Regions from separate parts of the Pantoea sp. GABEPS69 genome, predicted to be linked through region 1. Evidence: predicted binding sites of a transcription regulator. Region 1 holds the regulator's gene; each other region holds the start of a gene.

Region 1 (3,127 bases):
TGCGCACCCGCGTGGCGCTGTAGCCGTTCTGGCTGACGAACATAATGGTCATCAGGATCCAGTAGGGCTTGGGAATATCGAACAGCATCGCCAGCGCGCTGCCGAACATCAGCATCACGGCGAAGCGCGCCGCGGTGCGCAGCGCGGCGGACTTTAGCGACAGATAGCTGCGCAGCGCGGGCAGCAGCGGCAGGCGGCGCTGGCGATCGGTCATCAGGTCGCGCTGGTAGAGCGGTTTTTGCGTGCGCAGTACGCGCGCGATGCGGCTGAAGTGGTAGTAGCAGAAGTGGCCCACCGGATTATCGGGATGCTGACGGGCGATCTTCTCCAGCGCGCCGAGCGGCTTCTCCATATCGAAACGACTCGGCAACTGATGGTAAAGAATGGCGTCGGCCAGCGCGCGCAGCCGCGCCGAGATGATTTTGGCGTTCCAGCGGATCACCGCTTCCGCATGGCTGCGCTCCACCAGCTTCTGCACCTCTTCCGGCTGATGCAGGCTGACGGAGATATGCTCCTGCAGGTCGAGCGCCACCTGAAACGCGCGCGTCAGCCGCTTGTGGCTGTTGTCGCGGCTGGCGGAGAGCATATGCATCTGCTGATAGCAGGTGTTGATCAGATCGACCGCTTTCTGCTGACGCGCCAGCAGCGGCGGCAGCGCCTTTTCCGGGTCGGTAAGCTGGGTCAGCAGGGTATATTTCGCGTCGCAGTAGTCCGCCAGCTCGCGGTAGATCAGGCTCAGGGTTTCGCGCATCGGCTGCTCTTTCCACAGCCAGAACCAGAACCAGTTGAAGAGTCCGTACCAGAGCGTGCCGCCGATATAGAGCAGCGGCGGCACATAGATCGGCATGCGGCCGATCAGGCTCAGGGTAAAGATGGCCGCCACCAGCGTGCCGGAGAGCAGGCGGCCGTGCAGCGGGCTGATTTCGCCGGTGACGCCCAGCAGCAGCGGCAGGGCGAAGAGCACGGCAGGCAGCGGCACCCCTTTCAGGGTTAATAGCTGGATCAGAAAGCTGCCGAGCGCGAACAGCGAGCCGCCGACGATGAGACGTTTGAAGAAGCGCTTATGGGGCGTATCCAGACCCGCGACGTTGCAGCAGGCGGGAACCAGAGAGAAGAGCAGGCCTTTTTGCAGATCGCCGAACAGCCAGCCGAGCGCCACCGGAATGCAGAGCACCAGCGTCTGCCGCAGGGCATAGTTAACTTCGGGGTGATAGATGATTCGACGCCACATCACTTCACTAAAAGCAGTAACGGCGTGACGGTGACATCACGCCGTGAGTGAGAGGAAATCAGCGGGTGCCGTAAACGACAATGGTTTTGCCGTGTGCGGAAATCAGATTCTGGTCTTCCAACATTTTCAAAATGCGGCCCACGGTTTCGCGCGAGCAACCAACGATTTGGCCAATTTCCTGACGAGTAATTTTGATTTGCATGCCGTCGGGATGCGTCATGGCGTCTGGCTGCTTCGCCAGGTTAAGCAGGGTTTGTGCAATACGTCCGGTCACGTCGAGGAAAGCTAAATTGCCCACTTTTTCCGATGTAACCTGCAGACGGCGCGCCATCTGCGAAGAGAGACGCATTAAAATATCCGGATTCACCTGGATAAGCTGACGGAATTTCTTGTAGGAAATTTCCGCTACTTCGCACGCGGTTTTCGCGCGTACCCAGGCGCTGCGCTCCTGACCTTCTTCAAACAGGCCAAGCTCGCCGATAAAATCACCCTGATTCAGGTAAGAGAGGATCATCTCTTTGCCCTCTTCATCTTTGATCAGCACCGCCACGGAACCTTTCACGATGTAGTAGAGGGTTTCAGCCTTCTCACCCTGATGAATCAGCGTACTTTTGGATGGATATTTGTGAATATGGCAATGGGACAGGAACCATTCGAGTGTAGGGTCTGTTTGCGGTTTGCCGAGAACCATTCGCTATTATCCTCTGTTGTAATCGTGCCCAAAACGCGGGGGGATTAATCCCTGCCAGGCGATGAAAGCTTCAAGCGTTTCCCCTAAAGGAGATTATTCGGGCCTTATTTTGCGCCAGGCGCTTGATGTGTCCCGTCTTCGTCCCTAACAGAACGAACTATTTTCAGCACTGTTTGTAGCACAGCTTTTGCCGACTGTCTTCTGTTGTCTCGCTTCAGCAAAGGGGGGATTACTCTGGATTGCTGTTTGCCAGGTGAACGCGTACTCTGGCGGCAAACAGGCTATTCTCGAGGTGGAAACATGCAGGCAAGAGTGAAGTGGGTCGAAAGATTAACCTTTCTCGGCGAGTCGGCGTCGGGACATCAGATCCTGATGGACGGTAACTCCGGTGATAAAGCGCCCAGTCCAATGGAGATGGTGCTGATGGCCGCGGGCGGCTGTAGCGCCATCGACGTGGTCTCTATTTTGCAAAAAGGCCGCAACGATGTGGTGGACTGCGAGGTGAAACTGACCTCGGAGCGTCGCGAAGAGGCGCCGCGCCTGTTTACCCATATCAATCTGCATTTTGTGGTGACCGGCAAGGCGCTGAGCGATAAAGCGGTGGCGCGCGCGGTGGATCTCTCGGCGGAGAAATACTGTTCGGTGGCGTTAATGCTGGGCAAAGGCGTAGAGATGACCCACAGCTATGAAGTGGTCGCGCTGTAAAAAAGCGCACCCGCGCCTGACCAGTCCTGGTCAGGCGATCTGTTTGCCTTCCATCAGCCGCTGCACCAGCGGCGCCATAATCAGCTCCATCGCCAGCCCCATCTTGCCGCCCGGCACCACCAGCGTATTGATATGCGAAATAAATGAGCCCTGCAGCATCGCCAGCAGATAGGGAAAGTCGATATGCTCCAGCCCGCGAAAGTGAATTACCACGAAGCTCTCGTCCAGCGACGGAATTTCGCGCGCGGCGAACGGGTTCGAGGTATCGACGGTCGGGACGCGCTGGAAGTTAATGTGGGTGCGTGAAAACTGCGGCGTAATGAAGTTGATGTAATCCTCCATTGAGCGCACCACCGAGTCCATCACCGCCTCGCGCGAGTGGCCGCGCTCGCCGGTGTCGCGCACCAGCTTCTGGATCCACTCCAGGTTGACGATCGGCACCACGCCCACCAGCAGATCGACTTTTTCCGCCACGTTATGCTGCTGCGTGACGACGCCGC
Region 2 (3,127 bases), 670 kb from region 1:
AGGTTGATAAAGGGCAGGACCGCCAGCGAGCCGAGCAGTTTGAACAGCAGGCTGCCGAGCGCCACCCGCTTGCCGGCGGCGTTGGAGCCGCTGGCGTTCAGCATCGCCAGCAGGCCGCTGCCGAGGTTGGCGCCGATTACCAGACAGAGCGCCACTTTAAACGAGATCACGCCCGCGGCGGTCAGCGTGGCGGTAATCAGCACCGCCGCCAGGCTGGAGTAGCTGATAATGGCGAAGACCGCGCCGATGAGCGCATCCAGCAGAATATCGCCGGTCAGGCTGGAGAAGAGCACCTGCACACCCGACGCCTGCGTAATCGGCCGGGCGGCGCTGACGATTAGCTGCAGCGCCAGCAAAATCAGCCCCAGGCCAATGCTGGCGCGGCCCATCTGGCCGACGCGCGTCTGCTTGCGCGACAGGAAGAAGACTACGCCGAAAAAGATAAACAGCGGCGACAGCCAGGAGAGATCGAAAGTAAGAATACGCGCCATGATGGCGGTGCCGACGTCGGCGCCGAGCACCACCACCAGCGCAGGCGTCAGGCCCATCAGCTTCTGCGCCACAAACGAAGTCGCCAGCAACGTGGTGGCGTTACTGCTCTGCACCAGCGTGGTTACGCCGATGCCCGCCAGGAAAGCCATGGGTTTCTTTTCGATGCTGCGGCTGAGCACGCGGCGCAGGTCGGCGCCGAAGACGCGCATAATGCCGGAGCGCACGATATGAGTGCCCCAGACCAGCAGGGCGACGGCGGAAAGAAGATTAAGCAGGGTCAACACGTCATGCCACTCCGTAACCGTCAGGCTAAAAAGCAGCAGAGAGCCAGCCTGACGGAAAGAGCAATCTGCAAAAGGAACGGCCGGAAGAACGCAATTTTTTCTGAATTTTAAGCGACCTGCGCGCGCTGCCGACCTTTTAACTGTAGACCAGTTCGCTGAGACGAGAAGGAGATCGATGTCGGATTTTTGTCCGCAGCGGCGAGCGGCATACTGCCGGTATCTTGTGATCTATATCACATTACAGCATGATGGCGATCCTTTACTAAAAAGCCATTATCGAGGCAAATCATGAACGTTAAACCCACCGGCGGTCAGTACATCGCATTGGCGCTGCAATGGGTGCTAAATCTGGGACTGCTGGCGCTGGCGGTTATTCTGGCGGTGTTTCTGGGCAAAGAGACGCTGCACCTTGCCAACGTGCTGCTGAATGTTGGAGAACAGGCCTCCTCTTATCTGTTGATTGAGGGGATCGTTATCTATTTCCTCTACTTCGAATTTATCGCGCTGATTGTTAAATACTTCCAGTCTGGCTATCACTTCCCGCTGCGCTATTTTGTCTATATCGGCATTACGGCGATTATTCGACTGATTATCGTCGACCATAAAAATCCCTTCGATACGCTCTGCTACTCCGGCGCCATCCTGATTCTGGTGGTGACCCTGTGGCTGGCGAACAGCAACCGCCTGAAGCGCGAATAACTGCCGCCAGGTGTGCCCGTCGCGCCTCTGCGCTACACTGTTGCCCTCAAAATTGACGGGAGTGGTGATATGTCGCAAGAGGCGCTCAGCTTATTACGCGCGCTCAACTGGCTGCCATCTACGCATCCGACGCTGACCGCGCCGCTGCTGGACTGGCTGATGGAGGAAGACTCCATGACGCGCCGTTTCGAGCAGCACTGTCGGCAGGTGACGGTGCGGCCGATGCGCGAAGGCTTTATCAACGCCGATGAACTCACCGATGAAAGGGCGCTTCTGCCGGATGATGCGCGCTTCTGGCTGCGCGAGATCGTGCTGTGCGGCGATGACGAACCCTGGCTTATCGGCCGCACGCTGGTGCCGGAAAGCACGCTCAACGGCCCGGAACAGATGCTGCAACAGCTAGGGACGCGCCCGCTTGGCCGCTATCTTTTCTCCTCTTCGACCTTAAGCCGCGACTTTATCGAACCGGGCAGCGTCGGCGCGCTCTGGGGACGCCGCTCGCGCCTGCGGCTGTCGGGCAAGCCGCTGCTGCTGACCGAACTGTTTTTACCCGCCTCGCCGCTCTATCGCGACCTGGCCTGAGGACGATTAAACGTGGAAAAAAGCGTACAGATGAGTAAGTTTCAGGCCTATAGCCGCCTGATGCGTATTGATAAACCGATCGGCACGCTACTGCTGCTGTGGCCGACGCTGTGGGCGCTCTGGCTGTCGGATATGGGCGTGCCGCCGCTGTCGGTGCTGGTGGTGTTTGTGCTCGGCGTGTTTGTGATGCGCGCGGCGGGCTGCGTGATTAACGATTTCGCCGACCGCAAGGTCGACGGCTTCGTGAAGCGTACCGCCGGCCGTCCGCTGCCCAGCGGCGCGGTCAGCGAGAAAGAGGCGAAAATCCTGTTTGTGCTGCTGGGCTTGCTGGCGTTCGCGCTGGTGCTCACCATGAACCTGATGACGATTCTGCTTTCGCTCGGCGGGCTGGCGCTGGCCTGGTGCTATCCCTTTATGAAGCGCTATACCCATCTGCCACAGGTGGTGTTAGGCGCGGCGTTCGGCTGGGCTATTCCCATGGCCTGGGCTGCGGTTAGTGAGTCCTTACCATTAGAATGCTGGCTGGTGTTCCTGGCAAACATCTGCTGGACCGTCGCCTATGATACGCAGTACGCCATGGTGGATCGCGATGACGATATCAAGATCGGCGTCAAATCGACGGCGATTTTGTTTGGTCGCTACGACAAGCTGATTATCGGCCTGCTGCAGCTCGCAACGCTGGGTCTGTTGGCGCTGGTGGGACTGCTGATGCAGCTTAACGCTTTCTTTTACTGGTCGCTGCTCGGCGCCGCCGCGCTGTTTCTCTACCAGCAAAAGCTGATCGTTCGCCGCGAGCGCGACGCCTGCTTCCAGGGGTTTCTTAATAACAACTATGTCGGCCTGGTGGTGTTTATTGGCGTAGTGCTGAATACGCCGCCGTTTAGCCAGCTTTTTTAACAGCAAAAAGGCGACAAATTTGTCGCCTTTTGCGTCTGCTGGCAAGGTGCCAGCGCGGGAGAGAGGGCCCGATCGCAAAGACGCAAAAAGCGGCATCCCTGCCGGCTCGGCCCGCGCGTATATGCCCCTCATCCCTGAAGGGCACCCGTAAACGGGCCAACGCGTTGCGTTGT
Region 3 (3,127 bases), 1.1 Mb from region 1:
CAGATGCGCCAGCAGCTCGGTATGGCCCGGATAGAGATGACCCGCCGAGTGCAGCGCCTCTTTGTTCAGCGGCGCGGTGGCGATAGCCTGAACGTCCCCCGCCAGCGCCAGCTCGGTGGCGCGCTTCACGCAGCGCCAGGCGAGATCGCCCGCCTGCTTCTGCACCACGCCTGGCTTGAGCGCTTCCGGATCGGCCAGCGGCTCGTCGATAACATTGACGATACCTGGCGCGAAGTGCGCCTCTTTTACGCTATCCAGCACGCGCAGCTCGACCTGCGGCGTAATATTCAGGGCAAGGATGCGGCGCAATGTCGCCGCGCATCCCACCACCACCGCCGGCGCGCCGTTAAGGTCGCCTTCCGCCAGCGCTTTGATGATGATCTCCGGGCTGATGCCCGCCGGATCGCCCATGGTCACCGCAATAATTTTACTCACTCGACTTCTCCTCAATAAAACGAATGGCTGCTACCAGGGTGTTTTCGTCGCCAAAACCGCCCGCTTTGGTCATCACCGGCAGGGTAAATTCACTGTTAAGCAGGACGCCGTGCGGCACGCAGCCCGCCACGATGCCCTGAATCTGAAAGCCGCTGGCGCCCAGCGCCTGCGCGACCGCAATCGCCACGTCACCGCCGGAGAGATAGAGCCCGGCCGGGCGCTGCGCGCGGCAAAGCCTCAGGGTCAGTTCGCCCAGAAACTGGCAAATCGCCTCGCCAAGCTGTTGGCGCGTGATCTGCTGCTGTTGACATAGCGCGTCGATCTCATGGCGCTGATCGGCGCACTGGCAGGTGCGGATCACCGTATGCTGGCCATTGCGCAGCGCGGCGAGCGCCTGCTCTGTCCACTGCGCGCTACTCGGCCAGCAAGGGCGTTCAAACAGCTGGCGGATATCGATATCCACCAGCGCGATATCTCGCTGCGCCGCCAGCCGCGCAATCTGCTGCTGGGCGCTGGCGCTCATCGAGCCGATAACGGCCAGTACCGGCGCGGAGTTGCGTGCCGCCAGCTGTGCGCCGAGCGCGTCGCTTAGTCCGGCCGCGCCGACCAGCAGCGGCGTTTCGTCAAGCTGCGCGGCGGCGGCCAGGATAAGCGCGATGTCGCTCTCGCTTTCCGCATCGATCACCACCGCGCCCTGCTGCTCCGCCAGCAGCGTGGCAAAACGATCGCTGCGCAGCGCGGCGAGATCGATCTCGCTGCCTGCGATCCCGAGCTGCGTTAATACCCGCGCGCTGATCACCGGCGTTTTCGGATCGCTGGCGTATTCGGTCTCGGTCAGCGACACGCCGTTCACCAGCACTTCGCCGCGGCGCGTGACGCGGCCCAGCCGAGGGACGGCGGGCACGATCAGCGCCCGCTTTTTGCCGCTGGCGGCCAGCGCGGCGCGCACTTCGGCGCCGATATTGCCGCGCAGCGTGGAGTCGATCTTTTTAAACAGCCAGCCCTGGGCGATAAAAGCCTGATGTTGACGCACCACCGCTTCGGTACGCGCCTCTGCCTCTGCGGGGCTGACGGCGCGGCTGTCAGTGCTGATCACCCAGACGTCGGCAGCGGCGCTATCCAGCGGCGTCTCGCTGCTGAACAGGACATGCACGCGAGCACCCGCCTGCGCCAGTCCGCTACCTGCGTCGTTCGCGCCGGTAAAGTCATCGGCTATCACCAGCACTGGCGTTTTCCATGACCTCTGCGTCATCTTCTCTCCTGATTCGGCGGTATGCCGCTGTGAATGATTATATTCAATCATGATTGATTATATGTGAGCAAGATCAAATTAATCGAAATCGATATGTCCTATAAATTGACCCACAGTAAGTGACAGAAATCGCACCACTATGAGCAAACCTAATCATTCGCTCCAGCTTCGTAGTAATAAGGGTATGAGATGAATATCAACAGCACGGTAATTAGCGGCTTCCAGGCGCTGAACGACATTAGCTATCTGCTGAAAGGAAAAGCCAGCGCGCTGCTGGTGACGGACAAAAATATTGAAACCATTCCGGCGGTGCAGGCGCTTATCGCTCAGCTGAAACAGCATATCGCCAGCGTCAGCGTGATTAACAGCGTGCCGCCGGAGCCGAGCCAGCACGACGTCGCCGCGGTGCTGGCGGCGCTGCCTACGCGCGATGTGGATCTGGTGATCGGCGTCGGCGGCGGCAGCGTGCTGGACGTCGCCAAGCTGCTGTCGGTGCTGTGCGTCGACAATGCCCCGTCGCTGGAGGCGCTGCTGGCGGGCGAAAAGCCGACCGCGCGCACCACCTCGCTGCTGATCCCGACCACCGCAGGTACCGGCTCGGAAGCGACGCCGAACGCCATTCTGGCGATCCCGGAGCGCGAAACCAAAGTCGGCATTATCTCGCCGGTGATGCTGCCCGATTTTGTGGCGCTGGTGCCGGAGCTGACCACCAGCATGCCGCCGCATATCGCCTCTTCGACCGGCATCGACGCGCTTTGTCATCTGATTGAATGCTTCACCGCCACGGTGTCGAACCCGGTAAGCGACAACTACGCGCTGATCGGCATGAAAAAGCTGTTCGCCAGCCTCGAAACCGCCGTTGCCGAGCCGCACAACCTGCAGGCGCGGCTGGATATGCTGTGGGCCTCTTATTACGGCGGCGCGGCGATCGCCCATGCAGGCACGCATCTGGTGCACGCCATGTCCTATCCGCTGGGCGGCAAATACCATCTGCCGCACGGCGTCGCCAACGCCATTTTGCTGGCGCCCTGCATGGCCTTTGTGCGGCCGGCCGCGGTGAACAAATTCGCTCAGGCCTACGATCTGCTGCCGGATGCGGATACCTCGCTGGATAACGAGAGCAAATCGCACGCGCTGGTGGCTTATTTCACCGCGCTGGTTAAACGTTTGCAGCTGCCTGCCAGCCTTGAAGAGCTTGGCATCGGCCCGGATCACCTGCCCTATTTAGTGGAAGCGGCGCTCGACGTGCAGCGTCTGATGAAGAACGTGCCCGCTGCCGTCAGCGCGCATGACGTTCGCGACGTCTACCTGACGCTGTTTCCTTCACATCAGGAATAAAGAGGATTGTATGAGCCAGAAAATTACCGGCGTATTGACCGCTATCGTCACCTGTTTCGATCGGGAAGGCGCCTATAACCCTGAAGCCCAGCGCGAACAGGT
Region 4 (3,127 bases), 810 kb from region 1:
GTAATGAAAAAACTACGGGGCGACGGGCAGGAGATGAAATTCGATATTGTGCAAAGGATTTGCGGGAATCGGGGAAGGGCGGCGCCGCGCGGCTGAGACGGCGCGGCAGGCGTTATATCAAGCAGGAATAATTAAGAATAAGGGCGAGAACCCGTCTCGCCCTTCTTATCAGAATGCCAGCACCAGTCCGGCGATAGCGGCGGAGAGCACGCTGACCAGCGTGGAACCGTAGAGCAGCTTCAGGCCGAAGCGCGACACCACGTTGCCTTGCTCTTCGTTCAGACCCTTAATGGCGCCGGCGACGATGCCGATAGACGAGAAGTTGGCGAACGAGACCAGGAACACCGACAGGATGCCTTCAGAGTGCGGCGAAATCTGGCCCGCCAGCTTCTGCAGATCCATCATCGCGACGAACTCGTTGGAAACCAGCTTGGTGGCCATAATGCTGCCGACCTGCAGCGCTTCATGAGCCGGCACGCCCATCACCCAGGCGAACGGATAGAAGACGTAGCCCAGCACGCCCTGGAAGCTGATGCCGAAGATAACATCGAACAGCGCGTTCAGGCCGGAAATCAGCGCGATAAAGCCGATCAGCATCGCCGCGACGATAATCGCCACGCGGAAGCCGGCGAGGATATATTCGCCCAGCATCTCAAAGAAGCTCTGGCCTTTATGGATATCCTGCAGCTGCAGATCCTCTTCGCTGTCGACGCGGTAAGGGTTGATCAGCGACAGCACGATAAAGGTGCTGAACATGTTAAGCACCAGCGCGGCGACCACATACTTCGGCTGCAGCATGGTCATATAGGCGCCGACGATCGACATGGAAACGGTCGACATCGCGGTCGCGGCCATAGTGTACATGCGGCGCTGCGACATTTTGCCGAGGATATCCTTATAGGCGATAAAGTTTTCTGACTGTCCCAGAATCAGAGAGCTGACGGCGTTAAAGGATTCCAGCTTGCCCATGCCGTTGATTTTAGACAGCACGGTGCCGATGCCGCGGATCACCCAAGGCAGAATGCGGAAGTGCTGCAGAATGCCGATCAGCGCGGAGATAAAGACGATCGGGCAGAGCACGTTCAGGAAGAAGAAGGCGAGGCCTTTGTCATTCATGTTGCCGAACACGAAGTTGGTGCCTTCGCCCGCATACTTGAGCAGATGATCGAACAGGCCGGCGAAGCCCTTCACGAATCCGAGACCCGCCTCGGAATTGAGGAAGAACCACGCCAGCAGCACTTCAATGACCAGAAGCTGGACAATGTAGCGAATACGAATACTTTTACGGTCGTGGCTGACGAGTAACGCCAGCACGCCTACCACCACCAGTGCTAAAAGGAAGTGCAAAATATGGGACATGCTTGCTCCAGATTTGAGGAGGGTTGTAATTTGCTGCGTATTCTATGTAACGCGTTACTTAAAAACGAGATCAAATCCACATTATAAGGATTCGCTATCACCCCTTTTCTCAGAAAACTCTCACCAGTCACAGCCTGTTCACAAATTGTTCACGCCTAATATCCACAAATTTATTGTCTATAATATGTCCGAAGCGTAGAGTGAGATGCATTGCACATTTTTTAGCAAGTCTCGCTTTACCGTAAGGTATAGCAATGGCTATACTTTATAGCATCATCTATCACAACGATAACGATAACCTCATTTCACTTGCCGCGATCAGGCCATAAGCTGCCATGGTTAAACGCGTTCAGACAGGTAGAGAAATATGTTTGAGAGCCGTACCGCCGAGCGCGCCGCTCGCGGAGCCCGAAAAATCAAGCTCGCGCTGCTGGGGCCGGCCTTTATCGCCGCCATCGGCTATATCGATCCAGGCAACTTCGCCACCAATATTCAGGCGGGCGCAGCCTATGGCTATAAGCTGCTGTGGGTGGTGGTCTGGGCCAATATCATGGCGATGGTCATACAGCTGATGTCCGCCAAGCTCGGTATCGCCACCGGTAAAAATCTGGCTGAGCATATTCGCGATCGCTTTCCGCGTCCGGCGGTCTGGTTCTACTGGGTGCAGGCGGAAATCATCGCCATGGCGACCGATCTGGCGGAATTTATCGGCGCGGCGCTCGGCTTTAAGCTGCTGCTCGGCATTTCGCTGCTGCAGGGCGCGGTGCTGACCGGCGTGGCAACCTTTCTGATCCTGATGCTGCAAAGCCGCGGCCAAAAGCCGCTGGAGCTGGTGATCGGCAGCCTGCTGCTGTTTGTGGCGGCGGCCTATATCGTCGAGCTCTTCTTTTCCCAGCCGAAGGTCAGCGAGCTGGTGACCGGCATGGCGCTGCCGTCATTGCCCACTTCCGAGGCGGTCTTCCTGGCGGCCGGCGTACTGGGCGCGACCATTATGCCGCACGTCATCTATCTTCACTCGGCGCTGACGCAGGGCGGCGAAAGCGGCAACAAAAGCCAGCGCTACTCCTCCACCAAGCTGGATGTGGCCATCGCCATGACCATCGCCGGTTTTGTTAATCTGGCGATGATGGCGACCGCCGCCGCCGCGTTCCACTTCAGCGGCCACAGCGGCATCGCCGAACTGGATCAGGCCTATCTGACGCTGACGCCGCTGCTTGGCCATGCGGCGGCGACGGTATTCGGCCTGAGCCTGGTCGCAGCGGGCCTCTCCTCTACCGTGGTAGGCACCCTGGCCGGTCAGGTCGTGATGCAGGGCTTTATCCGCTTTCATATTCCGCTCTGGGTACGCCGTCTGGTCACTATGCTGCCCTCGTTTATTGTGATTATGGCGGGCTGGGATCCGACGCGCATTCTGGTTATGAGCCAGGTGCTGCTGAGCTTCGGTATCGCGCTGGCGCTGGTGCCGCTGCTCTCCTTTACCGGCAATCGCGAGATTATGGGCGAGATGGTCAATTCGCGCCTGATGCAGAACGCCGGCCGCGCCATCGTGGTGCTGGTGGTGGCGCTCAACGCCTATTTGCTGATTGGCGAAATCCTCGGCCTGTAAAGGCTGCTGAAAACTGGCCCGATCTATCCCGGGCCAGCTTCGTTTTTAACCTCCCGTGCCGCCGCCCTAACAGCCCGCCTTAACTCATCTACTCTCGATATGCAGCCGTTTTCTCTTCTCTTACAGGAGTCAGGATATGCATGCACTGGTAGTGGTCGCCCA

Evidence for each region. The regulator CRP, encoded in region 1, controls carbon source genes, mostly activating them, when cyclic AMP is high. The targets are predictions, from matches to a motif close to ATGTGANNNNNNTCACAT.
Region 2: psiE (phosphate-starvation-inducible protein PsiE) is a predicted target of CRP. The motif match lies at 998-1,015, and genes of this name have one in related genera.
Region 3: PVE98_RS16370 (iron-containing alcohol dehydrogenase) is a predicted target of CRP. The motif match lies at 1,749-1,766, and genes of this name have one in related genera.
Region 4: PVE98_RS05295 (NupC/NupG family nucleoside CNT transporter) is a predicted target of CRP. The motif match lies at 1,560-1,577, and genes of this name have one in related genera.

What each region holds. Positions count from the first base shown of each region.
Region 1 covers NZ_CP118618.1:305,543-308,669, forward strand. The annotation lists gene PVE98_RS01375 (YccS/YhfK family putative transporter) at 1-1,231, opposite strand, end outside; gene crp (cAMP-activated global transcriptional regulator CRP) at 1,290-1,922, opposite strand; gene PVE98_RS01385 (OsmC family protein) at 2,223-2,627, shown strand; gene PVE98_RS01390 (phosphoribulokinase) at 2,658-3,127, opposite strand, start outside.
Region 2 covers NZ_CP118618.1:3,740,127-3,743,253, reverse strand. The annotation lists gene PVE98_RS18225 (Na/Pi cotransporter family protein) at 1-776, opposite strand, end outside; gene psiE (phosphate-starvation-inducible protein PsiE) at 1,065-1,475, shown strand; gene ubiC (chorismate lyase) at 1,545-2,057, shown strand; gene ubiA (4-hydroxybenzoate octaprenyltransferase) at 2,088-2,954, shown strand.
Region 3 covers NZ_CP118618.1:3,341,036-3,344,162, forward strand. The annotation lists gene PVE98_RS16360 (D-threonate 4-phosphate dehydrogenase) at 1-435, opposite strand, end outside; gene dtnK (D-threonate kinase) at 428-1,687, opposite strand; gene PVE98_RS16370 (iron-containing alcohol dehydrogenase) at 1,877-3,025, shown strand; gene PVE98_RS16375 (dihydrodipicolinate synthase family protein) at 3,036-3,127, shown strand, end outside.
Region 4 covers NZ_CP118618.1:1,115,410-1,118,536, forward strand. The annotation lists gene PVE98_RS05295 (NupC/NupG family nucleoside CNT transporter) at 169-1,359, opposite strand; gene PVE98_RS05300 (Nramp family divalent metal transporter) at 1,727-2,965, shown strand; gene PVE98_RS05305 (NAD(P)H-dependent oxidoreductase) at 3,102-3,127, shown strand, end outside.